DNA from 3 places in the Shewanella sp. S1-49-MNA-CIBAN-0167 genome. Region 1 is predicted to be linked to each of the others. Evidence: predicted binding sites of a transcription regulator. Region 1 holds the regulator's gene; each other region holds the start of a gene.
The links. The regulator LexA, encoded in region 1, represses DNA repair genes until DNA is damaged. The targets are predictions, from matches to a motif close to TACTGTATNNNNATACAGTA.

Region 1 (10,115 bases):
TAGCCATTGGCGGTATGACTATTGGTGAGTCGATTCAAGGTCAAGAGCGCTATCCCATCAATATTCGTTACCCACGAGAGTTACGTGACAATATTGAGAAGCTCAGAAATTTACCTGTGCTGACTAAAACGGGTAAGTACTTACCGTTAAGTTATTTAGCCGAACTCAAAATCATTGATGGCCCCCCTATGTTAGCCAGTGAAAATGGTCGCCTTATCTCATGGGTGTTTGTCGATCTAAAAGACATTTCTATCGGCGAATATATTATTGAAGCTGAAAAGGCACTCAAGCAACAAATTACTCTACCTGCGCGCTACAACTATAGCTTTGCTGGGCAGTACGAGTACATGCAACGGGTTGACGCTAAAATGAAAATGGTGATCCCATTAATGATTGCGGTGATTTTTATGCTACTGATGATGACGTTCAACTCAGTAATACAAGCATCTGTGATCATGCTAAGTTTGCCTTTTTCATTGGTGGGTAGTGCATGGCTGCTCTATGGGCTGGACTATAATTTTTCAGTCGCGGTATCGGTCGGTATGATTGCACTAGCCGGGGTCGCCGCCGAATTTGGCGTGGTAATGCAGGTCTATCTCAATAATAGTATTAAGGCCTATAAGCAAGCCGACAACTACCACAGTAAAGCGGATTTAACCGCCGCATTACTCGACGGTGCAGTAATGCGAATTCGGCCTAAAGCCATGACAGTCGCCACCATCTTTTTTGGTTTACTGCCGATAATGTGGGGTAGTGGTACGGGTAATGAAGTCATGCAAAAAATTGCCGCACCTATGGTGGGCGGCATGGTAACAGCGCCGCTATTGTCGCTATTTGTTATCCCGGCGATTTACTTGCTTATTTACGGCCGCACATTACCTAAGCAATAACGACAAACGTTAACGCTAAATACATTCACCCTAGAAACAACAATCCTCAAGTCACTCGGTGACTTGAGGATTATTTTTATGAGCGTTTATACTCATCTTATTGGTACTTACTAAATGGTTTTGATTTAGTTAACCTCTACTCAGGTTAAAAGATGGGGGTTATTGACGTTTAAGTGACTCATTTAACTGATCGACTTGATCTTGCTGCTTTTTACGGCAGGTGGCAATATCGTCTGGGTGACCATACTTGCAAGGGTCGCTTGCCAGAATGGCTCTAGGAAGATTAATCACCATATAGTCAGTGTCATTTTTATTGTCATCCCCATTGCCAGCCTTACCAATACGGATTGGATTTGTTCCACTACAAGCCGTTAGCAGCACTAAACTCGATAACAATGTTAATTGAATTATCAGCTGCTTCATTGTTGTAATATCCCTTGTTTTTCACGTGCGAGAATTACCATCCGAAACATACCCCATGCCATAATGACAGCACCAGTAACCAACATAATATTGATGAGTACAGGGTTGGCTAACATAGGTAAAAAGTCTTGGTTAAATCCGGCAAATATTCCGTAAAGTCCTAGGCCAAATAGTAATGTACCGGGAACATCGGTAATGGCCACTATCAGCATACTGCGGTTAATTCGTGCTAATGCGGCTTGAGTTGTTTCTTGGGTCATAGACTCATCCTTGGGTTTTATTCATCCTTTAAAGCCACTCGCAATGACATAGTTTTTTGCTTCAAGTTCCAATTCTGACCTTTATTATCCGTGATTATGTTGTGGGATCCAATAAAGTTATAATTGAGAAAAATCCACCTTGTGGATCAGTAAGAACAGAGAAACGACCTACATCAGGAATATCGGTCGCAGGCACACAGATGGTAGCTCCTAGACTTTTGGCTTTTGCAACTGAAGCATCGCAATCGTCGACAGCAAAATAATTCATCCAATGCGCAGGAGCATCGCCCCATTCTTCAGTCATTTCCAACATGCCACCAATGGCTTGCTCGCCGACATACAATTGCGTGTATTCAAACTCAGCCATGTCAGCTAGCTTGGTTTGGTAGCCTAATACATGGCTATAAAACTGTTTCGCGCCAGCGGTATCACGACAAGCAAGCTCAACCCAACATAGGGTATTTGATTCTTGCGATCGCTTGATGCCAATATGGTCTTGGCCTTGCCACAATGCAAAACGACAGCCTTCTGGATCTGTGCATAGCGCCATTCGACCAGCATCTGCGACAGAATGAGGCCCCGCAATAATCTCACCTCCAGCTTGAATCACAGCCATAGAGGTAGCATCGACATCATCGACCGCAAAATAAATTGTCCAATGAGTAGGTAATGCCTCCATTTCTGCCGGCATTGGGTACATTGCCGCAATATCATCACCGTCTATTTGCAGCATAGTATAATGCCCTTCTGGCATGGGCATATCATCGGCTTCCCAGCCAAATAATGCCTGATAAAATGCTTTACCTGCCGCCCAATCATGAGTCGCTAGTTCAATCCAGCAAGGTTGTCCTTGTTGATACTCTTGTACCTGCATTATCATCATCCTCTATAAAAAATAGTTGCTTTTATATGGCCAACATGAAACGTGTCTCATAAGTTAAATCGATATCAGCAGAAAAGCAAAAAGCCTTCAAACGAAGGCTTTTTTGAACAATTATAATTCTATGTAACAAGTTAAGATTATTTAAATACCGGTAAGATATCCGCCATTGCCAGTAAGTGACATGTTGCTGTGATCATCCCAAACAACACCACCAGTACAATCAGCGGAGTCCCACCTGGCACCTTAAAACCGTCGGCATTGGGATATTGTTGCCTCACTTTATAAGCCAACAAAGCGGGTACAATAACGGCCCATATGGTGGCCGCAAGCGCAGCAAATCCAATCGCTAAAATAAATCCATTCGGAAATAATAAACCCAGTATTGTCGGCGGTATAAACGTAACCGCGGCCGTTTTAATCCGTCCGGTGCGTGAATCATCAAAATTAAAGAGATCGGCAAGGTAGTCAAACAGCCCGAGTGTCACCCCTAAAAATGATGATGCAACGGCAAGATTGGCAAACAGGGTTAACATGTTATCAAGCCATTGGCTGGCAATCACCCCCGACAAGGCCGCGACTAACACCCCGATATTGCCCCCTTGCGCAATAATATCGGCAAACTGGCTGCGTTGAATATTGCCCATTGTCGCCACTAACCAACACACATAAATAACCAATGCGATACTGGTTCCAGTAACGATGGCTTTCACAATCGTATTGGCATCTTTACCGTAATACTTTACTAAGCTCGGCACGTTACCGTGATAACCAAAACTGGCCAACCCAAAAGGAATAGCAGCGAGTAAATAAGGCAGATAACGCGACTCACCATCGGGTGACGCCAATTTCACCGTGTCAATGTCGATTAATAAATTACCGATAGCCAAGAAGAAAGTGATCATCATACCACCGAGCATGATGGTGGTGATCCGATCGACCGCTTTAGTACTGATAAACACCACAAGTGCCAAGACAATAGCAAAAACCAAACCCGCCACGCTCTGAGGCAAACTAACACCCAGAGCCGATAAGCTGTGATTAACAATCGACCCGCCACCACTGATATAAGCATAGGTTAAAATATACAACACAAAGGCAATAGATACGCCGTTAATCACCCGCCAAAACTGCCCTAGAGTTACGCGGGTTAAGGTGTCAAAACTATCGCCAGGTTCAAAATGCAAATTGGCTTCTAATAACAGCAAACCCGACATTAACATGCAAAACCATACACCTAACAACATGGCTAATGAATAACCAAACCACATTCCTGCACTAACGACCGGCAAGGAAAACATGCCCGCACCGACTGTGGTCCCAGCAATAATCATCGCCCCACCCAATACTGACTTACCGCTAGCTCGATGCTTTGCTGCATTCATGTGGTTGGCCATTATTGTCCGTGCTCCGCTGCCACACTATCAACAATGGTTTGTCTTACTGAAGAACTGAGTAATTTATTGGCATTATCTCGAATTCTTATCACTTCAGAACGATTCTCGACACTGCATAAATATCCCAATTCTTTTAGTTTCACGCTCAAGGTGTTATACAACTTTTTATCATAAAATTCTGGTGCGGTAATGCCATGTAGAGCCCCTAAACGTTGGGCTAACATATGACTATCGGTTTCCAATCCTGAACGCTCAAGCTCCGGATTTATCGCCAGTAAATTAAAGATAATGGCATAGCGTTGCAACGTCTCATTGATGGTTTCAGCAAGCAGTAACACTTGAGTAATATGGTGAGGCGTGATCACCAACTGATCGCTACCGCTCAACAGACCTTGTTCAACCATAAAGTCTAAAATGCAATCTACATGTTTAGGAACATCATCAATACCCATAAAAAGTTCAGCTTTAAGTAATGGGTAAAAATCCATCACTATGGCATGGATTCGGGTGCGATCGCACACATCATAGTGCACTAAACAACTGGCGATGAGTGAAGGTAATGCCATTAAATGAATAATATTATTACGGTAATAACTCATGGTAATAGCAACTTTTTCATCAACCGAAATTATCTCGCCAATAAGGTCCTTAGTACTGACAAACTTATTTAACGACAGACAATGATCAACAATTGACTTGCCATTACCCTCTGCAACGGATGCGTAATGGGTATAAGGCACTGTGTTAAGTAATGCTAAATACAAATCAAGCTGACGTTCTAACTGGCTTCTTTCTAATGCATTTTGCTCTGATGCCAATAACACTAAACTGGTCAATGTCACCGAGCTGGCCGCAGCAGCGCCGTTGATATTGGTCATTACACGATTGGCTAGTAAGTTGACCGATGGGGTAAACCATGATGGTTTCTGATCAGGATCGTTCGCAATCTCTTTACGCCATTCTGGCGCCTGCTCGTTTAAGAAATGTTGTAAATTAATCGGCTCACCAAAGTTCACATAACCTTGGCCAAAATTGCCTAATTTACGCAGAGCCCCAAATAACTGCCAAACAGATTCTTTTTTCTTTTTCTTACCGCTTAATTCTTTATGGTAAGTGGCCACTTCCATCACATGGTCATAACCTAAATACACAGGCACTAAGGTCACAGGGCGTTCAATGCCACGTAACACACTATTAATAGTCATCGCTAACATACCGGTTTTAGGCGCTAGCAAACGCCCGGTACGAGAACGACCACCTTCAGTGAAATACTCGACCGAATAGCCCTTAGCAAATAACTGATCTAAGTATTCACGAAATACTGCGGTATAGAGTTTTTTTCCATTAAAACTACGACGGATAAAGAATGCTCCGCCACGACGGAACATAGGCCCAGCAGGCCAAAAGTTAAGATTAATACCGGCAGCAATGTGCGGTGGAACCATACCCTGATAATACAAAATATATGACAACAGTAAGTAATCCATATGACTACGATGACAAGGCACATAGACAATTTCATGGCCGTCATGATGTAACTGCCTTATCTGTTCTGCACCTTTGATATTGATACCACTGTATAATTTGTTCCATAACCAAGTGAGGAAGCGCTCGGCAATGCGCACAAAACTATCAGAATAGTCAGCGGCAATTTCATCAAGGTATTCAATGGCGGTTTCACGGGCTTTCTCGACAGATACTTTTTTGTTTACCGACTCTTCTTCAATGGCTTTCTTGATTGCATCAGATTTAAGTAACGACGCAAAAAGCACTTGCCGATTCGGTAATTGCTGCCCTGTCATCACTTTGCGTTGACGGCGGAAATGCACTCGCGCAACACGGATTAATTTGTGAGCAATTCTTTTATCGGTACCGTGTTCATCAGCCATAAGACGAAGCGATAATGCATTAGAAAACTGTACAAAATTGTGGCGACCTAGAAACAAAATCATTAGCCATTTTCGCAGCCAGGTCGGGTTTTCCCTTTCAAAAAAAGCCGCTTTCATGCTGTCATCTTCTTTACCCGGTGTACGGCCCCAATAAAGGCTCACAGGCACCAACTGAATATCTAACTCAGGACATTGACGATGAAGCGCTAACAGACTGGTAAAACTATTAATAAATTTTTCACCGCTTTCGCGTTTACCAAAAAGCGGTTTGCGGCCTTCAAGACAAACGATGCGTGATACTTTGAGGCCATCCAATTGCAGTGGCTCATATGGACTGGGCATACCAAAGCTCTCAGTGATTTCGCTTAATGCAGCGGCATCACTGATTGATTCTGTTTTCATAACATAAATCAGAGGTTTAGATGGATCTAAATTAAGATCGTCAAAAGGATCATGTGGCACAACAACCGTGAGTACCATCGATTTTTGAATCCATTTTAACGCTCGTAAAAATATTGAATCTGGTTTTGACATGGTTATTTTCGCAACATAAGCCACTGTAATATTGTCGTATAGGATACCAGAAACCAGCCTGCTTACACTATCAGACCGATTTATCTTTACGCTTGAGTTCTCACTATCAGAAATAACATCAGACAATCAATACACAATAACTAATAGAAACAGGTTGTTGAATGATACTTGACCAACAATATTCAAAAAAGAGTTGGTTAATACTTGCACGAACAAAAACACTGTATATAATGACAGTCACTGTATAAAAAGACAGGAACCATCATGAGACCGTTAACGCCGCGCCAAGCAGAAATTTTAGACTTAATTAAAAACAATATCACCGAAACAGGTATGCCACCCACTCGTGCTGAAATTGCGAGTCGTCTTGGCTTTAAAAGTGCTAATGCCGCCGAAGAGCATTTAAAAGCATTAGCCAAAAAAGGTTTTATCGAGATCATACCTGGTACCTCGAGAGGTATTCGTTTACCTCATGAAGAACAGCTTGAAATCGGTCTGCCACTCATTGGACAAGTTGCTGCTGGAGAGCCTATTTTGGCGCAAGAGCATGTAGAACAATATTATCAAGTCGACCCAAATATGTTTAAACCCGCCGCAGATTTTTTATTACGGGTTCGTGGTGATAGCATGAAAAACATTGGTATTTTAGAAGGCGACTTGCTCGCTGTACATAAAATGCAACAAGCGCGTAATGGTCAGGTTGTGGTGGCGCGTGTTGATGATGACGTCACCGTAAAACGATTCGAACAAAAAGGTAATATGATTTATCTGCATGCAGAAAATGAAGATTATAACCCGATAAAAGTAGATTTAAGTTGCCAAAGCCTAACCATCGAAGGGCTTGCAGTTGGCGTTATCCGTAATGGAGATTGGTCATGAACAAACTAATGGGCGTAGCGCCACGTCACCCAGGCTTATGGGTAGATTTAACTGAAACAGATCTGCATGGCAACCAAACCATTCAAACATTACAAACTGTCACCCAAGGTGAAGCAGAACTGAGTCAATTGTGTAGCCAACTGGCGACGTTGAGCCAACAAGGCAGATGGATTGTATTAATTAGTCCACCTCACATAGGCTATAAGCATATGCTGGCCAGTGCTGGAGTGAGAATGGATCGTATTTTACTGGTGCACACCAAAGATGAAGTCGAAACATTATGGGCCATGGAAAAAGCTCTCACGAGCGGAACTTCTAGTGCAGTGGTTACTTGGACAAGTTCACTCGATGCTCGCGATAGTCGTCGATTGGAAATTGTCGCTAAGAGCGCGCGAGCATTAGGCGTGGTAATTGAAGATGTGAATGCTCACTTACCTCACAAACATCAACTTGTTAACTCTACATTAACAAGTGGAGCAGGTAATTTTTGCTCATTTCACTAAGCATAAATCCTTAATTACCAAGCCCTGCATTGAATTCAGGGCTTTTTTTCATCTTTTTTTAGCCTATTTACCAACAAAGTGATCTTGATCAATGTTTAATCTACAAGTAATGTGGTTAACAAGGATGAAACATTCTTCATCTTTAATTGGATAAAATGACAGTAATCAAGATTACTGTCAGACAAATAATCCAAATAGAAATTGATAAGTTCAGTCGTAGGTACAAGCGTGGTGCACAGCTAACAATAAAAGCGTAGACAGTCTGTATACAACCACCAGAGTACTTTGAGTTCATCAAGCTTTTTTCGGGAACCGAAGAGTTTGCATAGAGCTGAGATTTACTGTGTGACTTTTCTTTGTAGTTGCTATTTTGCAATTAGCAGGGGAGTAGTCTTGTGAAGCAATGGTTGTATTTTTTATTGGTTGTGTGGGTAGCACTTCCGCTTGGGGCAACAGAAATGCCCCTCAACATGACCCAAGGCGTGACGGATATCAGTGGTAAGGTTTATGACCTCCATATGACGATTCTTTACATCTGTTGTGCTATTGGGTTAGTGGTGTTTGGGATCATGATTTATTCGATGATTTATCACCGCAAATCAAAAGGTGCCGTTGCGGCCAATTTTCACGAAAGTACCAAAGTGGAAATTGCTTGGACCGTCATCCCTTTCATTATCTTAATCGGAATGGCTATTCCAGCCACTAAAACCTTAATTGCCATGGAAGATCCCAGCGATGCCGATCTGACCATCAAAATTACTGGGTCACAGTGGAAATGGCACTACAGCTATTTTGATAAAGACATCGAATTTTACAGCTCATTATCCACCCCCAGAGAGCAAATTGATGGCCGTGAGGCCAAAGGCGAAAATTACCTCCTTGAAGTCGATAAGCCGCTAGTACTGCCCATCAATCAAAAGGTGCGTTTCTTGATGACATCTGATGATGTTATCCACTCATGGTGGGTACCCGCTTTCGCGGTTAAAAAAGATGCCAACCCAGGCTTTATCAACGAAGCCTGGACTCGTATTGATAAGCCTGGAACTTATCGCGGTCAATGTGCTGAGTTATGCGGTAAAGACCATGGATTTATGCCTATTGTGGTACAAGCCTTATCGGAGACTGATTTTGATAATTGGTTAGTTGAACAAAAACAACTGGCCAATAATGCTGCAGTCGCTGCAGCCGCATCAATGTCACAAACCTTGTCCCTTGAAGAACTAAACACGCAGGGCGAGCAAGTGTACATAGCGCGGTGCGCCGCTTGTCACCAACCTAATGGGGCGGGTCTTCCCGGTGTATTCCCATCATTGATTGGCAGTCCTATCATAAAAGGCCCTGTTGACGATCACCTCAATATTGTATTAAACGGTAAACCAGGCACCGCAATGCAAGCCTTTGCCAAGCAACTTAGCGCCATAGAAATTGCCGCAGTGATTACCTTTGAGCGAAATGCTTGGGGCAACAACAGTGGCGATGTTGTTCAAGCAGCTGATGTGGGTAACTTCTCAAGTAGTAACGCGTCAAGCACTGAGCCGATCGAGGTCGTAGCCGATGCAGCAAGTACCATTGCCGCAACAACGACAGACATTACCGATGCGGCCACAGAAAAAACCACTCAAGCTATAGAAGCCGTTGCCAAGGTTGTGACACCTGAAGTTGTTGCAGCGGCAGATCTGCCCACCTTAACCTTGGAGCAATTAATCGCTGAAGGTGAGCAGGTTTATGCCACTGTTTGTGCTGCATGTCACCAGGCCTCTGGCGCTGGTTTACCCGGCGCTTTCCCTTCACTTATTGGCAGCCCTGTCGTTAGCGGACCGGTTAGCGGACATATCGATATCGTTATGCACGGCAAACCAGGCACCGCAATGCAAGCATTTAGTAGTCAACTCAGCCCTCAAAAAATGGCGGCAGTGATTACTTATGAGCGCAATGCGTGGGGCAATAATTCTGACGAGGCGGTGCAAGCTGCCGATGTCGCTAGCCATGGACAGTAGGGGAAAACAATGAGCACAACAACGCACGATACAATTGCTACCGCTCATGATGATCATCATCACGGAGCGCCGAAAGGGCTAATGCGCTGGCTACTCACCACTAACCATAAAGATATCGGCTCGCTGTATTTATGGTTTAGTTTCATTATGTTTCTAACTGGCGGTGCGATGGCTATGGTCATTCGAGCTGAGTTATTTCAGCCGGGATTACAGCTAGTCGAACCTAACTTTTTTAATCAGATGACCACAGTTCATGGTCTTATTATGGTCTTTGGCGCGGTAATGCCAGCTTTTACTGGATTAGCTAACTGGTTAATTCCAATGATGATCGGTGCGCCAGACATGGCACTACCGCGGATGAACAACTGGAGTTTTTGGATTTTACCGTTCGCCTTTTCCATGTTACTAGGTTCGCTATTCATGGAAGGTGGTGGTCCTAATTTTGGTTGGACATTCTACGCCC
Region 2 (10,115 bases), on a different contig from region 1:
TATCATGCACTTAATAAGGTATTTACCACAACTTAGACAAGTGTAATAAAGCAACCAAAGGGCTTGCCGTTGGCTTACCATAGAGAGGATCGCCCTCAACAGCACTGCCAGCAATATCAATATGAGTGAATGCCAGTGTTGTTTGCATTAGTCCAGAGGCTTTTATTAAGAATGCTGCAGGATATTGATGTCCGCGAGCCGTAATTGAAGACGGTCCATTATTAGAAGACACCACATCGGCAACGCCATTTTTATCGGCAACCTTGTCAAAATCCTCAGTGCGTAAGCGAGAGACCTCGAACGGCTCACCCCATAATTCACCCACGTCTGCTAATAATGCGGCGACGCCTTGCTGTTTAGCGGCGCTATTTTCAACTAATGCTGGATAACCACCGTACGCGCGCACGACGTGACCGGTTAATGTTGCCAACGAAAATAATTGTGGATTCACAGCTGTTTGTGCCTGTATACGCAAATGTGATAACAAGTCAGCTAACACTAAACGACCTTCGGCATCAGTATTACCTATGCGAACTCGTACACCCGCATGGCTAGTAATAATTTCATCGGTGACAAACGCATCACTGCCGATACTATTTCTAACCAACCCAAGCTCTGCAACCACTTTGATACCTTTAGGTTTAAGTATCGACAATGCTTTCATTAATCCGGCGACAGCAGCTGCACCGCCTTTATCACGACTCATACCTGCCATAGAACCGGCCACTTTAATGTCAGCCCCGCCAGTATCGTAAATCACCCCTTTGCCCGCAAAGAATAACGTTTTTGTTATTGTTCCTTCGCCAACATATTCAAGCTTTACCACTCGAGGATGATGACGTTCAACCCCAAATGAGCTTCTGCCAACCGCACTCAATAGGGGATATTGCGCCTTCAACTGCTCCACTTGATCAATCACAGACACAGCTAAACCGCTATCAGCAAAAGCATCAATACAATATTGTGCAAACCCAATAGCGGACATCCGCTCAGGCTCTGTACCGCAGAGATCGCGTGCCAACACTCGCCCGGACTCCGCAGCATTAAGTAACATACTGTGTGCCGATGTATTCAATAATCCGATAGCCTCTAAACTTGGTAGTAATGACTTTGCTTCTCGCGCCTCTAAGGGTTGCCATAGCTCTTGCCCACACGCCAATGCTGCAACTTGTTCTGCATAGACAAAACGTTTATCGCTCACGGCGGGGACCACTAACAAAGGTTTAATGGCTCCCGCTGCTTTGGCAATGGCAATACCTTCTCGGGCGGCTTTAGCAAAAATTCTGACATCGCTGTACTCGTTAACGCTATCGGTCACGGGCGAGATAATCAAGCGACCGCCGGCTAAGCCAGGTGCAAATAATAGTGTTGCACTTTTACCGACACGCATATCGATTTGACTGGCGTGCGCCGCCAGTAAACTGATTTCATCTTGCTTAATCTCAGCCAAACTTGTCGCGACGACGACTACCGCATCCCAACCTTCACCTTCAAAAATGGCTTCATCACTGGCGACATCAATAATGGGCACTTGAAATGCAGTAACAGCTTTGTTTGCTTGGTTCATAAAAAATCCTTAATCAATGGGTATACCGGTAGATTGATGGGTTCATAATTATTTACAGGTTTTGTGGACTAAACCTTGGCAAATTGATGTCGCAATATCAAGTAACCGCGCAGAATATGTTAAAATAAATGACATTATATTTTGTGTCGTATATCGACTAAATTCATCTTAGAGGGCGTTTCGTGACTGCATTAACTCAATTATATCCTCAGCCTCTTTGGCAATGGTTCGAACAAATTTGCGCTATTCCACATCCATCAAAACATGAACATGCGTTGTCGCAACACATTCAACAGTGGGCAAAAGCCCAAGGCCTTGAGGTTGTTGAAGACAAAGTAGGTAATTTAATCATCCGTAAGCCTGCCACTGCTGGAATGGAAAACTGTAAAATAGTGGTATTGCAAGCACACATTGATATGGTGCCACAAAAAAATACTGACAAAGTACATAACTTTGAAACGGACCCAATTGAAGCCTATGTTGATGGTGATTGGGTTAAAGCCAGAGGGACAACGTTAGGATCAGATAACGGCATTGGTATGTCTTCAGCGCTTGCGGTATTAGGCAGTAAAGACATCAAGCATGGGCCACTGGAAGTACTGCTCACCATTGATGAAGAAGCCGGTATGACAGGTGCTTTTGGTTTAGAAGCAGGTTACCTTGATGCAGACATCTTGATCAACACCGATTCTGAACAAGAAGGTGAAATTTACATGGGTTGTGCAGGCGGAGTTGATGCACATATCAGCGTACCTATGTCATGGCAAGCCCCTGAACACACAAATAGCAGTTTTCAGCTGACATTAGCTGGACTTAAAGGCGGTCATTCAGGGGTGAACATTCACCTTGGTCGCGCCAATGCAAACAAACTACTTGCCCGCTTTTTGTTTAAACACAGTGATGAACTGGCATTAGAACTTGTCAGCTTTAGCGGTGGCTCATTACGTAATGCCATTCCGCGTGAAGCCCATATCAGCTTTATGCTTCCTGCTGAAAATGTTGATAAATTACATCAAGCGATGGAGGCTTTCCAAGCATTAGTAAGACAAGAGCTCGCGCTCGTCGATCCAGCAATGGTGCTCAGCCTAGAGTCCATTGACGCCCCCACCAAAGTGATGGATGAAGAGGCACAAAATACCTTAATCGACTTATTGCATGCGAGCCCTAACGGCGTGATCCGCATGAGTGATGAAGTTCAAGGTGTGACTGAAACCTCGCTTAATATCGGCGTGATCAGTACCGAAGATGAAAGCGTTGAAGTCTTGTGTCTTATTCGCTCGCTAATCGATTCTGGTCGTGAAGAAGTCACAGGAATGCTCACCGCTCTGACTAATTTGTCGGGTGCAAGCATTGACCTAAGTGGTGCTTATCCCGGTTGGAAGCCAGATACAAGCTCACCCATTATGGCGATTGTGCGTGAAACTTATAACGACATTTATAAAAAAGACCCAACCATCATGGTGATCCATGCTGGTCTTGAATGTGGCTTATTTAAACAACCTTATCCACTTATGGACATGGTCTCAATTGGGCCAACCATTCGCTATCCCCATAGCCCTGATGAAATGGTCAACATCACCACCGTTGGTCAGTACTGGCAATTGCTACTTGCGGTACTAGAGCGTATTCCAGCTAAAGATGCTTAATCCGTTTTAGTGATGACGTTATCAACACAATAAACAAATTAAAAGGCGACAATAATGTCGCCTTTTAATTTTTGTATTGTTCCAGTGTTAAAACTGTAAATCGAGCTGGGTGATTTTATCCGCACCATTATCTGTCGCTGCCAACGTCACGTCGGCTAAACCAACACTCACGCCAATCAAACGAATACCCCGCCCTTGGCTACGCTGCAAAGCTTGTTGCAGCAAGTCATGAAACAAGTTAATCGAAATCTCATCACTGCGATGCTCGATTGTGGTCTGTTTAAAATCATTAAATTTAAGCTTAACAACCTGTTTGTGGATCTGTCGGTCTTTAGCACTGCGATGTACCCGAGCACTGAGTTCTTGAATAAGCTGTGGTAACACTTGATGACATTGTTCTAAGGTAAAAATATCCTTGGCTAAGGTGGTTTCAACCCCAACAGACTTACGCACTCGGTGTGGACTAATTTGCCTTGAGTCGATCCCTTGTGCACGCTCAGCCAACACATGGCCAAATTTACCGAAAGCCTTAATTAATTGAGCCTTAGGATATTGTTGCACGTCATAACAAGTGGTTAAGCCAATATCGGCTAACTTTTTTGAAGTAACCTTGCCAACGCCAGGAATTTTACTCAGTGGCAAGTCTTTTACAAAATCACTAATTTGATTAGGGGTGATCACATATTGACCATTGGGCTTATTTAAATCGGAAGCGATTTTGGCTAAAAACTTAATCGGTGCAATACCCGCTGAAGCCGTTAATCCTGTGGCCTCAAAAATATCGTTGCGAATGGCTTTAGCAATTAATGTGGCACTGCCTTGGTGAACGTTGCAATCGCTGACATCAAGGTAAGCCTCATCTAAAGATAATGGCTCAACGAGATCTGTGTATCGATGAAAAATCTCACGAATTTGCAATGAAACCGATTTATACACTTCCATGCGTCCAGGCACTAAAATTAACAGCGGACACAACTGCAGTGCATGATAACTGGACATCGCGCTACGCACCCCAAATTGACGGGCCTCATAACTGCATGTGCTTATTACACCTCGGCGATCACTTCTGCCACCGACAGCAATAGCTTTGCCTCGTAGTTCAGGAAAATCTCGCATTTCAACGGCAGCGAAGTAGCAATCCATATCGATGTGAATGATTTTACGCATTCTATGACCATCATCATTAACTCAATTACCATGATGATACTGTATATATAAACAGTATTCAATCATTGTCTCACTGACACAAAAAAGCCCAAACTCAGTTGGGCTTTAGTAAATGGTAACCTGTATCAATGGATACGTTACATTTTGGTCTGTAAATAATTCTGTAAACCAACCATCTCAATCAGACCTAATTGCTTTTCTAACCAGTACATGTGATCAGACTCAGTGTCATCCAACAACACCTCTAAAATTTCGCGAGTTTGATAATCACTTTTGTCTTCGCATAGCGCGATCACCTTACGTAAATGATCAGCAACATGATATTCATAGGCTAAATCACTTTTAAACATTTCTTGCACATCTTTACCAATGTTCAACGCTTCACGACTGGCAACATCGGGAGTGCCTTCAAGAAATAAAATCCGTTGGACTAATTTAGCAGCATGCAACTTTTCGTCGTCTGACTCGTGCAAAATTCGGGTATACAGTTCGTTGAATCCCCAGTCTTCGTACATATGAGCATGGACGAAATATTGATCCATGGCAGACAACTCGCCGGTTAATAAACTATTTAGTGCATCGATGACTTCTGGATGGCCTTTCATGATAATTTCCTATTAGTCGTTAATTTGTGATTGAAGATAATTTTGAATACCCGTTTGATTGATAAGCTCTTGTTGCGACTCAATCCAATCTAAATGTTCTTCTTCATCTTCGAGTAAATCTTCAAATAAATCGCGGCTAACATAATCTTGCTGAGTTTCGCATACCTTAATGGCTTCACGCAAAAGCGCAATTTGTGCTGTTATAGCCGCCAGATCGCAGTTGAGCATTTCTTCAGCATGCTCACCGATACGCAATTTATCTAATTGTTGCAGATTAGGTAAACCTTCAAGAAACAATACACGTTCAATCAGCTTATCAGCATGCTTCATGTCTTCAATCGATTTTTTATATTCTTTCTCATTAAGCTTTTCCAATCCCCAATGTTTAAACATGCGTGCATGTAAAAAGTATTGGTTAATGGCAGTCAGCTCACAGGTAAGTACTCGATTGAGTTGGCTAATGACTTTAGGATGACCTTTCATAGTAATGCCCTCGATAAATAACGTGATCTAGATCAATTACAAATAGAATAAAACACTATAGGGGAAAAGGCAAATTTTCCTTTCTTTTCACACACTTACTATTGATAACCATTATCATTATAACTAAGATTTGTAACTCACTAGTAATACACAAACATAAAAAAAGCCTTCAAAATGAAGGCTCTTTACAAAGCATTAGTTTGGTAACCTAGGCTTTAAATGACAAACGTCGTTAAATAATTCGATTTTGATTAAGCAACTCATTTCGAGCTTGCTCTTTTTCCATACGGCGTTTGCGGCTATCACATGGGTCGTCACAGTCACACGCCTTCTCAATACCTAAAACGCCTAAGCCACCACAACTGCCTGCTACGGCTTTCTTCTTTACAATATAACCCACAGACATAAATAAAAAGAACAATAATAATACTACAAACGCTGCAATAAATGTGCTCATCACAAACTCCAATTAACTCATTTAGATTAGGGTACTACTAGTTGAATCAATCAGTCGTTTAATCAACTAGTTTAAAAATAAGGAACCTACTCAAGATACGATTTAAACGCATCGCTGTAATAGACCTGATATCCCTGCTCTTGCTTCTCAATTAACATTACGGCTAAATTTTTCTCTCTAGCAAGTGTCAATGAAGCTTGTGTACCTAACACCATCATGGCCGTTGCATATCCATCCGCTGTCATACAACTAGAGTGTAACACGGTTGCAGAAGCAAGTTGATGCTTTATCGGGTAACCGTTACGAGGATCAATTAGATGTGAAAAGCGTTCGCCATTGTCTTGATAAAAGTTACGATAATCACCCGATGTTGCTAATGACATAGTCCCGGGCTCAATCACTTGCTGCACCGCTTGTCCTTCGCTTGTTGGCTGTTCTACTGCAACTCGCCAGGCGACATTATGGGCTTTAGTGCCTTTAACATTCAGTTCACCACCAATTTCGACTAAATAACCAGACACGTGATATTTGTCTAATATTGATGCAATTTTATCGACACCAAACCCTTTTGCTATTGAGGATAAATCAACATACAAGTCTGCATTGTGCTTAATTAATGTTAAGCCTTTTATCGACAGTTCCTTGATCCCCATCTTAGCTTTAGCGGCGTCAATTTGAGCTTGAGTCGGGATCGTTGTAGGCCGCTTATCGGGGCCAAACCCCCACAGGTTAATCACTGGCCCTAAGGTGATATCTAACGCACCATCAGTCTCTTGATAAAGACGCATGCCCTCTTTTATGACTTTAATAGTATCGGCCGATACTTTAACGCTTTGCTGTACTTGCAATTGATTAAACTTAGACAGTTCTGAGTCATGTCGGTAAGTCGACATTTGATTGTTAACCACGTCCAATGCCATATCAATTTCGGCTTGTAATAATTGTGGTCCTGGCAAGCTGCCATTGGGGACCACTTTAATATGATAAGTGGTCCCCATGGTACTACCAGATAATGAAATAATCGGATCTGGTGAGCTGCAGCTACTGGTCAATAATATTGGCAGTAACAATATTGGCAGTAACACTTGCTTGATTGATTTTACAGTCATCTCAAATTTACACTTGTATTAAATGAACAAAAAAAATTGCAGCGTGCAAGACTCGTGTTTGACCACCCTGTCTGCACTGCTGCAATTTAATGACTTACATGTCAATGTTATAAGTTAACGCATTAACCACCAAAATCATCTAATAAGATGTTTTCGTCTTCGACACCTAAATCTTTTAGCATACCAATAACCGCTGCGTTCATCATTGGAGGTCCACACATGTAAAACTCACAATCTTCTGGCGCATCATGGTCACGTAAGTAGTTTTCATACAATACGTTATGAATGAAGCCTGTATAACCAGTCCAGTTATCTTCAGCTTGCGGATCCGATAACGCTACATGCCATTTGAAATTTTCATTTTCAGCCGCTAAGCCGTCAAAATCTTCAACGTAGAACATTTCACGTTGCGAACGCGCACCGTACCAGAAGCTAATCTTACGTTTAGATTTAAGACGCTTTAACTGATCGAAAATGTGTGAACGCATTGGGGCCATACCGGCACCACCACCAATGAATACCATTTCCGCATCGGAGTCTTTAGCAAAGAACTCACCAAATGGACCAGAAATAGTCACTTTATCGCCAGCTTTTAAGCTCCAAATATACGAAGACATTTTACCACAAGGCAAGGTTAAATTACGTGGCGGTGGCGTAGCAATACGCACGTTTAACATAATTATGCCAAACTCTTCTGGGTAGTTAGCCATAGAGTAAGCACGAATAGTTTCTTCGTCTACTTTTGATTCTAACTTAAAGAAACCAAAGTGTTCCCAATCGCCACGGTACTTATCAGGCACTTCAAACTCAGCATATTTAATATGATGAGCAGGCGCTTCAATCTGAATATAACCACCGGCACGGAAAGGCACGGTTTCGCCATCAGGGATTTGCAGCTTAAGTTCTTTAATGAACGTCGCTTTGTTATCGTTAGAGACAACGTCACATTCCCATTTTTTGATGCCGAATATTTCTTCATCAAGCTCAATTTCCATGTCAGTTTTCACGTTTACCTGACAAGATAAACGACACCCCTGACGGGCTTCGCCTTTACTAATGTGGTCAAGTTCAGTGGGTAGAATATCACCACCACCAGACATAATGTTGACACGACACTGGCCACAAGAGCCACCGCCACCACAAGCACTTGAAATGAAGATACCGTTGTCGGCTAAAACGCCAAGTAACTTGCCGCCAGCACCTGTTGTAATTGTTTTATCTGCGTTGCCGTTAATACCAATCATGATATCACCGCTTGCCACCAGTTTTGATTTAGCGAATAAAATCACTAATACCAACACTAAGACAATCACAGTAAACATACTCACACCTAGATAGACATCTAGTGGAGTAGATTCAAGAATACCCATTCACTTATCCTTAAAGGTTCAAATTAATGTGTCGACTCAGTGACTCTTACAGAGAAACACCTGAGAATGACATGAAACCTAGAGCCATAAGGCCTGCTGAAACGAAGGTTATACCTAGGCCACGTAAGCCATTTGGCACGTCAGAATATTTCATCTTTTCACGAATACCGGCTAACAATACAATTGCTAATGCCCAACCAATACCAGAGCCGATACCAAATACTACGCTCTCGCCAAGGTTATAATCACGCTCTACCATGAAAGAGACTGCACCAAAAATTGCACAGTTCACGGTAATTAAAGGTAAGAAAATACCTAACGCGTTGTACAAAGGTGGGAAATATTTGTCTAACGCCATTTCCAAAATTTGTACCAATGCTGCAATCACACCGATAAAGGTGATGAACTTCAAGAAGCTCAAATCAGCTTCAGGCAAACCAGCCCAAGCTAATGCGCCTGGAGCCAGTAAACTTTGATAAATAATTTGGTTAGCTGGAACCGAAATAGCCAGTACCACAATAACGGCAACACCAAGTCCCATCGCAGTAGTCACTTTCTTTGATACCGCTAAGAAAGTACACATACCTAAGAAGAACGCTAGCGCCATGTTTTCAATGAAAATTGAACGAATTAATAAACTAATATAATGTTCCATTGCGTTTACCCTTTTGCTTCAACTTGCTCTGGCTTATAAGTACGGATCAACCAGATCAACCCACCGATCAAGAAGAATGCACTGGGTGGCAACAGTAATAAACCGTTAGGCTGATACCAACCACCATCAGAGATTTTGCTGAGGATTTCTACGCCAAATAATGAACCATTACCAAATAGTTCTCGCACAAAACCAACAGACAATAGAATAGCTCCATAACCTAAACCGTTACCGATCCCGTCCATAAAGCTCATCATAGGAGGCGTTTTCATTGCGTAAGCTTCAGCACGACCCATTACGATACAGTTAGTAATAATCAAACCAACAAATACTGACAACTGTTTAGAAATGGCATAAGCATAAGCTTGCAGTAGTTCGTCTACTACAATCACTAATGAAGCGATAATGGTCATCTGTACAATAATACGCACACTGCTTGGAATATGATTACGAATAAGCGAAATAAACAGGTTAGAAAACGCTGTTACCGCTGTTAATGCAATCGTCATTACCAATGCTGTTTCTAATTTACTGGTCACAGCAAGTGCACTACACACACCCAAAATTTGCAATGCAATTGGGTTGTTATTGATAATTGGTCCGGTCAGAATCTGTTTAAGTTCTTTAGCGTCAGCCATTAGCTTAACCCTCCGTTGCGTGCTTTAGCGATAAAGTCAGCAAAACCTTCTTTACCTAACCAAAAATCCAATGAGTGTTGAACACCGTTACTGGTCAATGTTGCACCGGAAAGTGCATCAACACCATGAACAGAGCTCGCCACTACAGGGTTTTTAGTTACACTAATTGCCAAGTTACCTTGAGCATCAAATAACTCTTTACCTTTCCACAATGCTTTCCATTTTGGATTTTCAACTTCGCCACCTAAACCAGGGGTTTCACCTTGGTCATAATAAACGAGTCCTTGCACCGTATTTAGGTCTGTGTCTAATGCCAAAAATGCATACATAGTTGACCACAAACCATAACCGTGGATAGGTAAAATCACGCTAGTCAGTTTACCTTCGTCATTACGAACAAGGTACACAACCGCTTTAT
Region 3 (10,115 bases), on a different contig from region 1:
CTTAATCTTTATGGATATTCAAATGCCTGGAACTGACGGCATTAGCGCAACCCAGCAAATACGCTCAGAATCACTCAATCGTAATACGCCCATCATTGCAGTAACGGCACACGCTATCGCCGAAGAGCGTAACAATATTTTAGCCAGTGGTATGGATGGTTTTTTACCCAAACCCATTGATGAACTATCACTAAAAGGGGTGATTAGCCGCTGGATAACTAAACCACAATTGACCCATTTTGATTCCCATGTACTAAATTGGGATTTGTGTTTAACCCAAGCGAACCAAAAAACAGATTTAGCCTTAGATATGTTAAAGATGTTGGTTCATTCATTACCCGAAACAACAGCCGCTATCGATACAGCATTCATAGCCAGAGACGCACAGACATTACTCCAAGCCGTACATAAGCTGCATGGTGCAACATGTTATTGCGGCGTACCGACAACACAAAAGCTGTGTAGGGATATTGAGTCAGGATTAAAGCATAAAATTGACATCGATGACTTAGAACCTGAAATACTAGAGTTACTTGATGAGTTAACTAAGGTAGAATCGGCAGCAAATCAAGTAATAAACCAGCTATCAGTGGATGTACCCCATGACCAGTAAAACCGGTTTTTTTAAACGCCTAAAGGCATTATCGTTACCTCAAAAGCAGCTTTTTGCCCTCGCACTGTGCCAACGAATGCTGCCCAACTACCAACTGTTTTCTGAAGTCTGTGAGTTTGGCCAACCACAGGTCCTAAGCACGGCATTAGAGTTATTATGGCAAAGCCAATATGACAAAAAGCTTAAATTCAATATTGATGTGCATTTGCAACGTCTGGATGAAAACACCCCTGATCCAAGCCAATTTGAAGCCTATGGTGCTTATCCCGCCATGGATGCTGCAGTGGCCATTGCCACTTTAATGGGTGCAATAGACGGAAAAATTGAAGAAGATATTACTAATATCAGTAAGTTATCATCAAGTACTGTGGCTAACTACATTGAGGCTATTAGTGAGGAATCATTAATGGATGAAGCGCTGGATGAATTTGTGTTTTCACACCCAGTAATGGAAGAAGAAAAACAATTACAAGGTATGTTACTCGACATTATCGAAGCCAATCCTGAGATCAACATCGAGTTGGTTAAAGGTTTACGTAAAGATATTATCGAAACGGGTGTGTCTAATATCGGCATTAGTCTATAGCAATACTATCAATAGATTTTACTTAGCCTGGAAACTATTCCAGGCTTTTTATTGAGCGTCATAGCCAAAATTTTTTATCACAGTGTCAGCGGCAGCAACCCACATAGAGAAACCGATAACTGGACGTGAATGACCGGTCATTAAGCTCGGCGGGGATTATTATTAGTACGATTATCGCATCGAAGAAAACAAGTAACTTTTTTAGTGATTTTTTACGCTAAATGAACAATATTTACCCAATCAAAAGTATTAAAGGCCTGTTTTAGCTTAAAATCAAAAATAAACGCTCGTTTAACTTTAGCCTAATTGCATCCTGCTATCAAAAAGCAGTACAGTGATCTTATTATCACTTTGCTAAGGAATTGCGAGGAATGTCCAGTATTCTTACCCCGCTAATCGCTGTATTTATAATTATGCTTCTCGGCAGTATCATTCAGAAATTGAGACTTTTACCACCAGACACCGATCTGATCCTCAATCAATTTGTCTATTACATAGCCTTCCCAGCGATTTTACTCATTGTTTTAGCTGAAACTCACATTGAAGACATTATTCAGTGGGGCTTTGTTGGTGGCTTTAGCTTGGCGATGATCATTACTTATGCGCTGGTCATTGGCGTATCACTATGGTGCAAGCCTAAGCAGCAAGCGGTTGCCGCAATGCGGGCGTTAAACGCCACATTTGGCAATACTGCATTTATTGGTATTCCATTGCTGAGCCTATTGTTCCCGGGTCACAAAATGGCATTAGTGGCCGCAGCGATTGCCAGCTTGCTGTCGGTGTTCATGTTCGCGTTTGCTTTAGTCTCTATTGAACTGGCCAGCCGTAATAAACAATCAACCGACCATGCCATCATCATCATGGCTAATGCACTGTATAAAAACCCGATAGTGGTCGGCAGTCTTATTGGCATAGGCCTATCGGCATTTCATATCACCTTACCCGCTAGCTTGGCGTTAGTGCTGCACCAAGTGGGAAACACCTCCAGTCCTTGTGCACTGTTTGCCATCGGAATGGTACTTGCCAAAGCGTTACGGCATCAGTCAATCACGAACATGTTCAGTCTTAGCTTGATTGCAGAACTGAGTTTAATCAACTTACTCAAGATAATTATTCAGCCCCTTATTGCCTTTGGATTACTCAAACTCTTCGGCGTAGAACACGAGTTACTGACTATGGGAGTCCTGTTAGCAGCCTTACCAACTGCAGCAAGTGTGTATTTATTGGCAGACCGATACCAAATTAATGCCAATGGCAGTGCCCAAGGGATTTTATATGGCACATTAGTCACTTTTATTAGTTTGCCTATAATAGAAACACTTTTAAAATCATATGCTTGATAATTGACCGAGTTAAGGCGATAAAATAATCAGTGATATTTTTATGCCAACCACTTTACTGTATATAAAAACAGTATATACTGTTTATCAATACAGTGGTTTAGTCGCTTCATTGAAAGGGATTCATTATGCTTTGCCAACTCAGCATCAATAATTTTGCTATCGTGCGTTTTTTAGAACTCGACTTTAAAGCCGGTATGACAAGCATCACCGGAGAAACCGGTGCAGGTAAATCGATTGCTATCGATGCCCTTGGGTTATGTCTTGGTAATCGCAGTGATGCCAATACCATCAGACCCGGCGCAACGAAAACTGAAGTGAGCGCGCGGTTTACGCTCCACGATGTCCCTTTAGCTAAACGCTGGCTTGAAGATAACGATCTCGATGCTGAAGATGGATGTATTTTACGTCGAACCATTAATAATGATGGCCGATCTAGAGCCTATATTAATAGTAATCCGGTCCCGGTTTCGCAATTAAAAGCCGTTGGTCAACTCCTGATAGGCATTCATGGCCAACATGCTCACCATGCCATGCTTAAAAATGATCATCAGTTAGCCTTACTCGACAGCTACGCTAACCACAAGTTGTTACTTGATGCCGTCAGTGCCAGCTATCAGCGCTGCAAGCAAGTGGAAAACGAGCTAAAGCATCTTGAGCAAGCTCAGCACGAACGCATTTCGCGTCAACAGCTGCTGCAATATCAAGTAGAAGAGCTTAATGAGTTCAACTTAGGCTTGGAAGAATTTGATGAAATAGAACAAGAACACAAACGCTTAGCCAATGGCACAGATTTAATTGAACGTTGCCAAGCTGGTTTACATTTATTGACCGAAAGTGATGAAGGCAATATAGAATCGCTGCTTAATAAAGTGGCCAGTATTGCTGATACGCTTCAAGGCTATGATGAATCCCTTGCTCCTATCGGCACTATGATCAGCGATGCGTTAATTCAAGTACAAGAAAGCGCTAGCGAAATTGAAAGTTATTTAAGCAGTTTAGAGCTTGATCCAGAACATTTTGCCTATTTAGAAAAACGCCTTTCAACGGCAATGCAATTGGCGCGTAAGCATCATGTGAGTGCTGATAAGTTGGCGCTACATCATCAAGCATTGATGAGTGAATTGGCCGAACTTGCTGACGACGAAACTAAATTAGATGGTATAAGACAGCAACTTGAAGCCACCAGAAATGCCTATTTAACCAATGCACAAAAACTAAGTCAAAGCCGTAGCCGTTATGCTAAAGAACTCGATAAATTGGTCACTCAGTCAATCCATGAATTGAATATGCCTAAGGGCAAGTTCTATATTCAGGTTAACTATGAAGCAACTAATATCAGCTTAAATGGTTGCGACCAAATTGAGTTTATGGTTACCACTAATCCCGGCCAACCTTTGCAACCTATTTCAAAAGTAGCCTCAGGCGGCGAACTATCACGCATTGGCTTAGGCATTCAGGTGATTACCGCCAGAAAAGTCGCCACTCCGACGCTTATTTTTGATGAAGTGGATGTGGGCATTTCGGGTCCTACCGCTTCGGTTGTTGGCCGTATGTTACGCAGCCTTGGCGAGTCGACTCAAGTTTTGTGCGTGACTCATTTGCCACAAGTGGCGGGTAACGGTCATCAGCATATGTTTGTCAACAAATTCAATAAAGCAGGTAGTACAGAAACCACCATGCAGGCCTTGGATAAAGATCAACGGGTGAATGAACTTGCGCGCTTATTAGGTGGTGATGTCATTACCGAAAATACCTTGGCTAATGCCCGTGAGTTGTTGCAATAATCGTTATGCACTTATAAAAAGCAAATCAATATGTTAATGTAAAGTTAACATGGATTTACGGATAAATCATAATGCTGAAAGTAATAAAGGGCTTGGGTGTTTTTGTCGGGCTAATATGTAGCTTACTGGTCTTTATTGTTGTCTGTTTAGTGGCCATTAATGCAACAGACAGAACAAAGTCACCTAACACGCTATTAGTTGAAAACTGGCTAAAGCAACAGCCTATCGATCCAAGCGAAAATGGTTTTGTATATTTACAAACTTTTATCGGCATTTTTCAGGATGTAACGGCTAAAGAAGTGGCCACTACATTAAGTTTCAATGATGAAGAAGATCAACTACTACGCGATTACAAAAAATCGTGTTATCAAACTGATGTGGCAACCTGTAATGAATTTCTTGAAAAGAATAACGAAAGTATTTTACAAGCAATTCATGCACACAAAACCGATGCAACCCATTATAGCAAGCTGATTGAAATGCCTTATTGGCAAGAAGATATTCAGTATTTAACACCTGAAAATCTTTTTAAATGGGCGCCACTACTTAAATTACGAACAATCAGTGAACTTACCGTTTTAATAAACCTTGACGGATCCCCTAACCTTAACGTGAATGAAGCCTTGTTAACATTTTTAAATAAAGATGCTCAATTCTGGAATATGGTTTATCACTCATCTCGCTCTATATTCAACCATATGATTGCCGTTAGCGTAATCAAATCTCAACTTAACTTTGCCAGCACCTTAGCTAAGACACTCGATACCGCGGTTTCAAACAAAGTCACAACTTGGCAAACGCCATTCGAATTAACTAATAGCGATTTTGAGAGAGTATTTTCTGGTGAATGGCAGTTTGCTCAAAATGTCAGACAACAAATGTTAATTGAAGTGCAGTCTGATAAGGTAGCTTTTTATGAAAAATGGTTAGCAGATGCTTTGTATAAGCCCACAGACAGTGACAACCTCATGGCTGAGTATATTGTTAGCTTAGTTAAGGAACCGGTTTCAACAACCTCTGAACACACGGTCATAAAACCGGATTACTGCTCTTTCGACAATTATATAAAGCAATTATGGATATCACGTTACAATCCGATTGGTAAACTATTTAACTGCACCGTTTATGAAACAGATTATAAGCAACGTTTAACTAATATAAATAAAGATTTAGAGCAATTGCGAACTAATCTACTTACCGAAAAATCATCTTAATAACATCACATCGACTGATTTTATTTAATACCGTTAGCGACAAAAGAGCACAAATATGCTTTTTTTTGGTTTATAAATCTTTATATAAAGTACTTAATCTGAAATAGAGATAAAAGATGAGAAGGTAATAAAATGAACACGCTTAGCCATATATCGATCTAAACTTGTTGTTTGTTAATAAGACGCAGCCTCTTGTTACTGGTTGCGTTAATAGTAAGTCTTTCAACTCAGTTAGGAAAGGACTGTTTGATAGTCGTTTGTTATCCAAAATTCAGGTTACTTATAGATAATACACTGCAAGCTGCACACCGATTAACGAAAACACACCCGCCAATACATCATCAATCATAATCCCAAAACCACCATGCACTTTGGCATCAAGCCAACGTATAGGCCATGGCTTTATAATGTCAAAAAAGCGAAATAATACAAAACCGAGAGCTAACCATATAAAACCTAAAGGCGCGGCAATCATGGTGATCATCAACCCAACCACTTCATCCCACACAATAGCGCCATGGTCGTGTACACCCATATCTCTAGCCGCTTTCCCACAAATATAGAATCCGGCAAGCATACTAATACAGGTGATGATGAGGTAATTCGTTAAGCTTAACTGCTGCATGAGCAACACTATGGGCACTGCGGCTAAGGTACCAAAGGTACCCGGCGCTTTGGCCGCTTTACCGCTGCCAAAGCCTAATGCCAAAAAATGAATTGGGTGGGCTAAAGACAGTTTTTTAACGAATTTATCTTGGGTTAATAGTCTCATAGTACTCAATTAAAAATGCACAAAGCCACGTGAAATAGGGGTAAATGCTTGCCCATTTTCTACTAGTTTTAATTTATCGCCGGCGCTGATCTGACCAATTTTAACAAACTTCACCCCAGCATGAATTAGCGCGGTATCAATTGCACCGCGTTGTGACTCTGGCACAGTAAATAAAAGTTCGTAGTCTTCACCGCCAGTTAATGCATAACTTAATGCATCTTCACGACTAAGATTGGCTTTAAGTGAGTTTGATAAAGGAATGAGATCCACATCAATGATGGCGCCGACTTTCGATGCCGATAACACATGTCCAATATCAGACATTAAGCCATCAGACAAATCAATAGCGCTTGTGGCTAGAGTGCGTAGTGCTTGACCTGCCAACACACGAGGCGTTGGGTAATAATGGCGGTTAATCAGATATTGTTTATCTTCAGCGTTAACGGTCTTAACACCTCTGATAATATCAAGGCCTAAGGCTGAATCACCTAGGGTTCCCGTCACATAGATCCAGTCTCCTCTTTTTGCACCTGCACGGGTTAATGCTGTACCTTTAGGGACTTGGCCATTAATCGTAATACTGATACTGCGCGGACCACGGGTGGTATCACCACCAATGAGTGCAATACCATAATATTCAGCAATATCAAAAAGGCCGGCACTGAACTGGGCTAACCAAGGTTCATCAACACAGGGTAACGTCAGTGCTAAAGTAAACCAAGCGGGCTCGGCCCCCATTGCGGCAAGATCAGAAAGGTTAACCGCTAGCGATTTATAACCTAAAGCATGAGCTGGAATGTCTGCTAAAAAATGGATATTTTCAACAAGGGTATCACAAGAAATTGCTAAAGATTTCTTGTCCGCAGGATTCACTAACGCACAGTCATCGCCGATGCTTAACTCAACATCTCGCCTTTTTTGACCTTTATTGCGGAAGTAATGTTCGATGAGTTGAAATTCTTTCACATTCAGTCTGGTACGGTAAACCGTCCACCTTAATTTTTGAAACAATTAATAACAAATGAAAACGGTATCCGAAGATACCGTTCTGGTGTTACTTATGCTTCACTAACTTATCAAGCAAGCCGTTGACAAATTTGTGACTATCTTCAGCACCAAACGCTTTCGCTAACTCGATACCTTCGTTAATAGCCACTTTAAACGGCACATCTTTACGGAAGGTCAACTCGTAAGTTGCCAGACGCACAATGGCTTTTTCTACTGGTGACACTTCTTCAAAATTACGATCAAGATGTGGCTTTAACAGCTCATCAATTTGCGATATTTTTGATGCTACACCGGTTAATAGCTCACGAAAATAAGCGACATCAACACCGTCAGTGTTCTGTTCAGTTAAAAACTCATGTTCTACGTCAGCAACTTTGTTTTTACTTAACTGCCATGAATAAATGGCTTGAACGGCTAAACGGCGGGCCTTACGGCGCTCTGAAGGTTTCATACTTTTCCTACTATTACAGCTGTTGTTCTAGTTGTTGCAGTACATTAACCATTTCAAGCAAACTAAGGGCAGCTTCGCCACCTTTGTTACCTGCTTTAGTACCTGAACGCTCAATAGCTTGCTCAATGGTATCTGTAGTTAATACACCGAATGAAACAGGAAGATCGTACTCTAATGCAACTTGTGCAAGACCTTTGTTACATTCACCAGCAACAAATTCAAAATGAGGTGTACCGCCACGGATGACAGCACCTAATGCAATGATCCCGTCAAACTTTCCACTTGCAGCAACACGTTTTGCAGCAAGCGGTAATTCAACTGCACCAGGCACTCGAACAACAGTAATGTTGTCGTCACTGACCTGGCCGAAACGCTTTAATGTGTCTATTGCACCGTCAAGCAGACTTTCAACTAAAAAGCTATTGAATCGCGATATTACAATCGCCACTTTGGCATTTTTCGCTTCGATATTACCTTGAACTACGTTCATTCTATCTTACCTAAATTAGCTAAAGCACCCCGCTCGGGGCAAAAAAGAGGCGCTATGATATCACAGCCGAAAGCCCTGAGCGCTATGCAATTAATGAAATTATTAAATTTACCATAAGCCAAAATTATTCAGCTATATAATCCGTTACTTCTAAACCAAAACCTGACAAGGAATGGTAACGCTTTGGCGAACTTAATAAGCGCATTGTACTGACACCTAGACTCGACAAAATTTGCGAGCCGACGCCAACACGACGTGATGTTCCTTGCCACATTGCTCCTGCTGGTGATTGGCCATTATCTTCGGCCTCAAACGCTTTCACTTTTGCCAGTATCTGACTTGAATGCTCAACGTTACCCAGTAACACCAATACGCCACCTTCCAAAGCAATGCGTTGCATGGCTTTTTCTAATGGCCAGCTACGCGTTTGATCTCGCTCAGAATGCAGTAAATCGTTAAAGGTGTTTTGCAAATGCACACGCACTAAACAATTAGGCTTCACTTCATCTTTAACCAATGCGTAGTGTAATTGATTATCAATAGTGTCTCTAAATGTCACCATAGTAAAATCACCAAAACGAGTCGGTAGTTTACATTGAGCTTCGCGTACAACCGTGGTTTCGTTGGTGTTACGGTATTCAATTAGGTCTGCAATGGTACCGATTTTAATCCCATGCTTTTGACTGAATATTTCTAAATCAGGACAGCGCGCCATGGTGCCGTCTTCATTTAAAATTTCAACAATCACAGCTGAAGGTTCACAGCCAGCTAAGCGCGCTAAATCGCAACCGGCTTCAGTATGGCCAGCACGCGTTAATACCCCGCCTTCTTGTGCCATTAACGGAAAAATATGCCCAGGTTGTACTAAATCAGAGGCTTTGGCATCTTTGGCAACAGCGACTTGAACGGTCACGGCTCGGTCATGAGCTGAGATCCCGGTTGTGACCCCGGTCGCCGCTTCAATTGATACGGTAAAGTTAGTCGAGAACTGCGCATTGTTGTTGGTGACCATTAAAGGCAAGTTAAGCTGCTGACAACGCTCTTTGGTCATGGTTTGGCAAATTAATCCGCGGCCATAGGTTGCCATGAAATTGATTGCAGCAGGCGTCACTTTATCAGCGGCCATGATCAAATCACCTTCATTCTCTCTGTCTTCATCATCCATCAAGATAACCATCTTACCTTGACGAATATCTTCAATGATTTCTTCTATGTTATGTAGCGCCATTGTCAGACCTTTCTCTATTAAGTTTTTTGATTTTAAATAATTAAATCAATTTGTATTTGTTATTTGTTATTTTGAATAATGTCTTGTACATAATCATTGGGTATAAATATTTATGCTTGGAGCGATTAGCGCAAAAATCCAGACTTAGCTAATAATTCCATCGTCACACCCGATGACGGCTGTGCATGGCTAGCATCAGGTTGCATTAAACGCTCTAAATAGCGGGCAATTAAATCCACTTCGATGTTCACGCTGTCACCAACTTTGAGATCCACCAGCGTGGTTTCACCCGCAGTATGAGGCACGATGGTTAATCTAAAACGAGTTCCATCAACTTCATTGACGGTCAAACTAACGCCATCAATGGTGACCGATCCTTTGTGAGCAATGTAGCGACTTAATTGAACCGGTACCGATAACCAAAACTCAAGTGCCTTGCCTCGGTAAGCACATTGCTCAATTTTTGCAATGCCATCAACGTGGCCGCTGACCATGTGTCCACCCAACCTCGTGGTCGCCGTAACGGCTTTTTCAAGATTAACCTTTTGGCCAACTTGATAACGACTAAAACCAGTTAATTCAACTGTTTCAGCCGATATATCCGCAACGTAGCTATCGCCTAAACG

Region 2: dinB (DNA polymerase IV) is a predicted target of LexA. The motif match lies at 4,418-4,437, and genes of this name have one in related genera.
Region 3: recN (DNA repair protein RecN) is a predicted target of LexA. The motif match lies at 2,596-2,615, and genes of this name have one in related genera.

What each region holds. Positions count from the first base shown of each region.
Region 1 covers NZ_JBEOPO010000001.1:97,233-107,347, reverse strand. The annotation lists gene AAEZ00_RS00495 (efflux RND transporter permease subunit) at 1-890, shown strand, start outside; gene AAEZ00_RS00490 (hypothetical protein) at 1,050-1,313, opposite strand; gene AAEZ00_RS00485 (hypothetical protein) at 1,310-1,573, opposite strand; gene AAEZ00_RS00480 (VOC family protein) at 1,668-2,447, opposite strand; gene mtr (tryptophan permease) at 2,594-3,850, opposite strand; gene plsB (glycerol-3-phosphate 1-O-acyltransferase PlsB) at 3,850-6,273, opposite strand; gene lexA (transcriptional repressor LexA) at 6,538-7,152, shown strand; gene AAEZ00_RS00460 (cell division inhibitor SulA) at 7,149-7,655, shown strand; gene coxB (cytochrome c oxidase subunit II) at 8,051-9,652, shown strand; gene ctaD (cytochrome c oxidase subunit I) at 9,662-10,115, shown strand, end outside.
Region 2 covers NZ_JBEOPO010000022.1:22,048-32,162, reverse strand. The annotation lists gene AAEZ00_RS11825 (M17 family metallopeptidase) at 23-1,567, opposite strand; gene AAEZ00_RS11820 (aminoacyl-histidine dipeptidase) at 1,750-3,213, shown strand; gene dinB (DNA polymerase IV) at 3,301-4,380, opposite strand; gene bfr (bacterioferritin) at 4,518-4,985, opposite strand; gene bfr (bacterioferritin) at 4,998-5,468, opposite strand; gene nqrM ((Na+)-NQR maturation NqrM) at 5,701-5,925, opposite strand; gene AAEZ00_RS11795 (FAD:protein FMN transferase) at 6,012-7,034, opposite strand; gene nqrF (NADH:ubiquinone reductase (Na(+)-transporting) subunit F) at 7,157-8,404, opposite strand; gene nqrE (NADH:ubiquinone reductase (Na(+)-transporting) subunit E) at 8,451-9,059, opposite strand; gene AAEZ00_RS11780 (NADH:ubiquinone reductase (Na(+)-transporting) subunit D) at 9,065-9,697, opposite strand; gene AAEZ00_RS11775 (Na(+)-translocating NADH-quinone reductase subunit C) at 9,697-10,115, opposite strand, start outside.
Region 3 covers NZ_JBEOPO010000059.1:7,156-17,270, reverse strand. The annotation lists gene barA (two-component sensor histidine kinase BarA) at 1-613, shown strand, start outside; gene AAEZ00_RS19550 (YjaG family protein) at 603-1,199, shown strand; gene AAEZ00_RS19545 (AEC family transporter) at 1,571-2,539, shown strand; gene recN (DNA repair protein RecN) at 2,668-4,326, shown strand; gene AAEZ00_RS19535 (hypothetical protein) at 4,398-5,540, shown strand; gene AAEZ00_RS19530 (phosphatidylglycerophosphatase A family protein) at 5,821-6,312, opposite strand; gene thiL (thiamine-phosphate kinase) at 6,322-7,278, opposite strand; gene nusB (transcription antitermination factor NusB) at 7,367-7,771, opposite strand; gene ribH (6,7-dimethyl-8-ribityllumazine synthase) at 7,785-8,261, opposite strand; gene ribBA (bifunctional 3,4-dihydroxy-2-butanone-4-phosphate synthase/GTP cyclohydrolase II) at 8,386-9,489, opposite strand; gene AAEZ00_RS19505 (riboflavin synthase) at 9,615-10,115, opposite strand, start outside.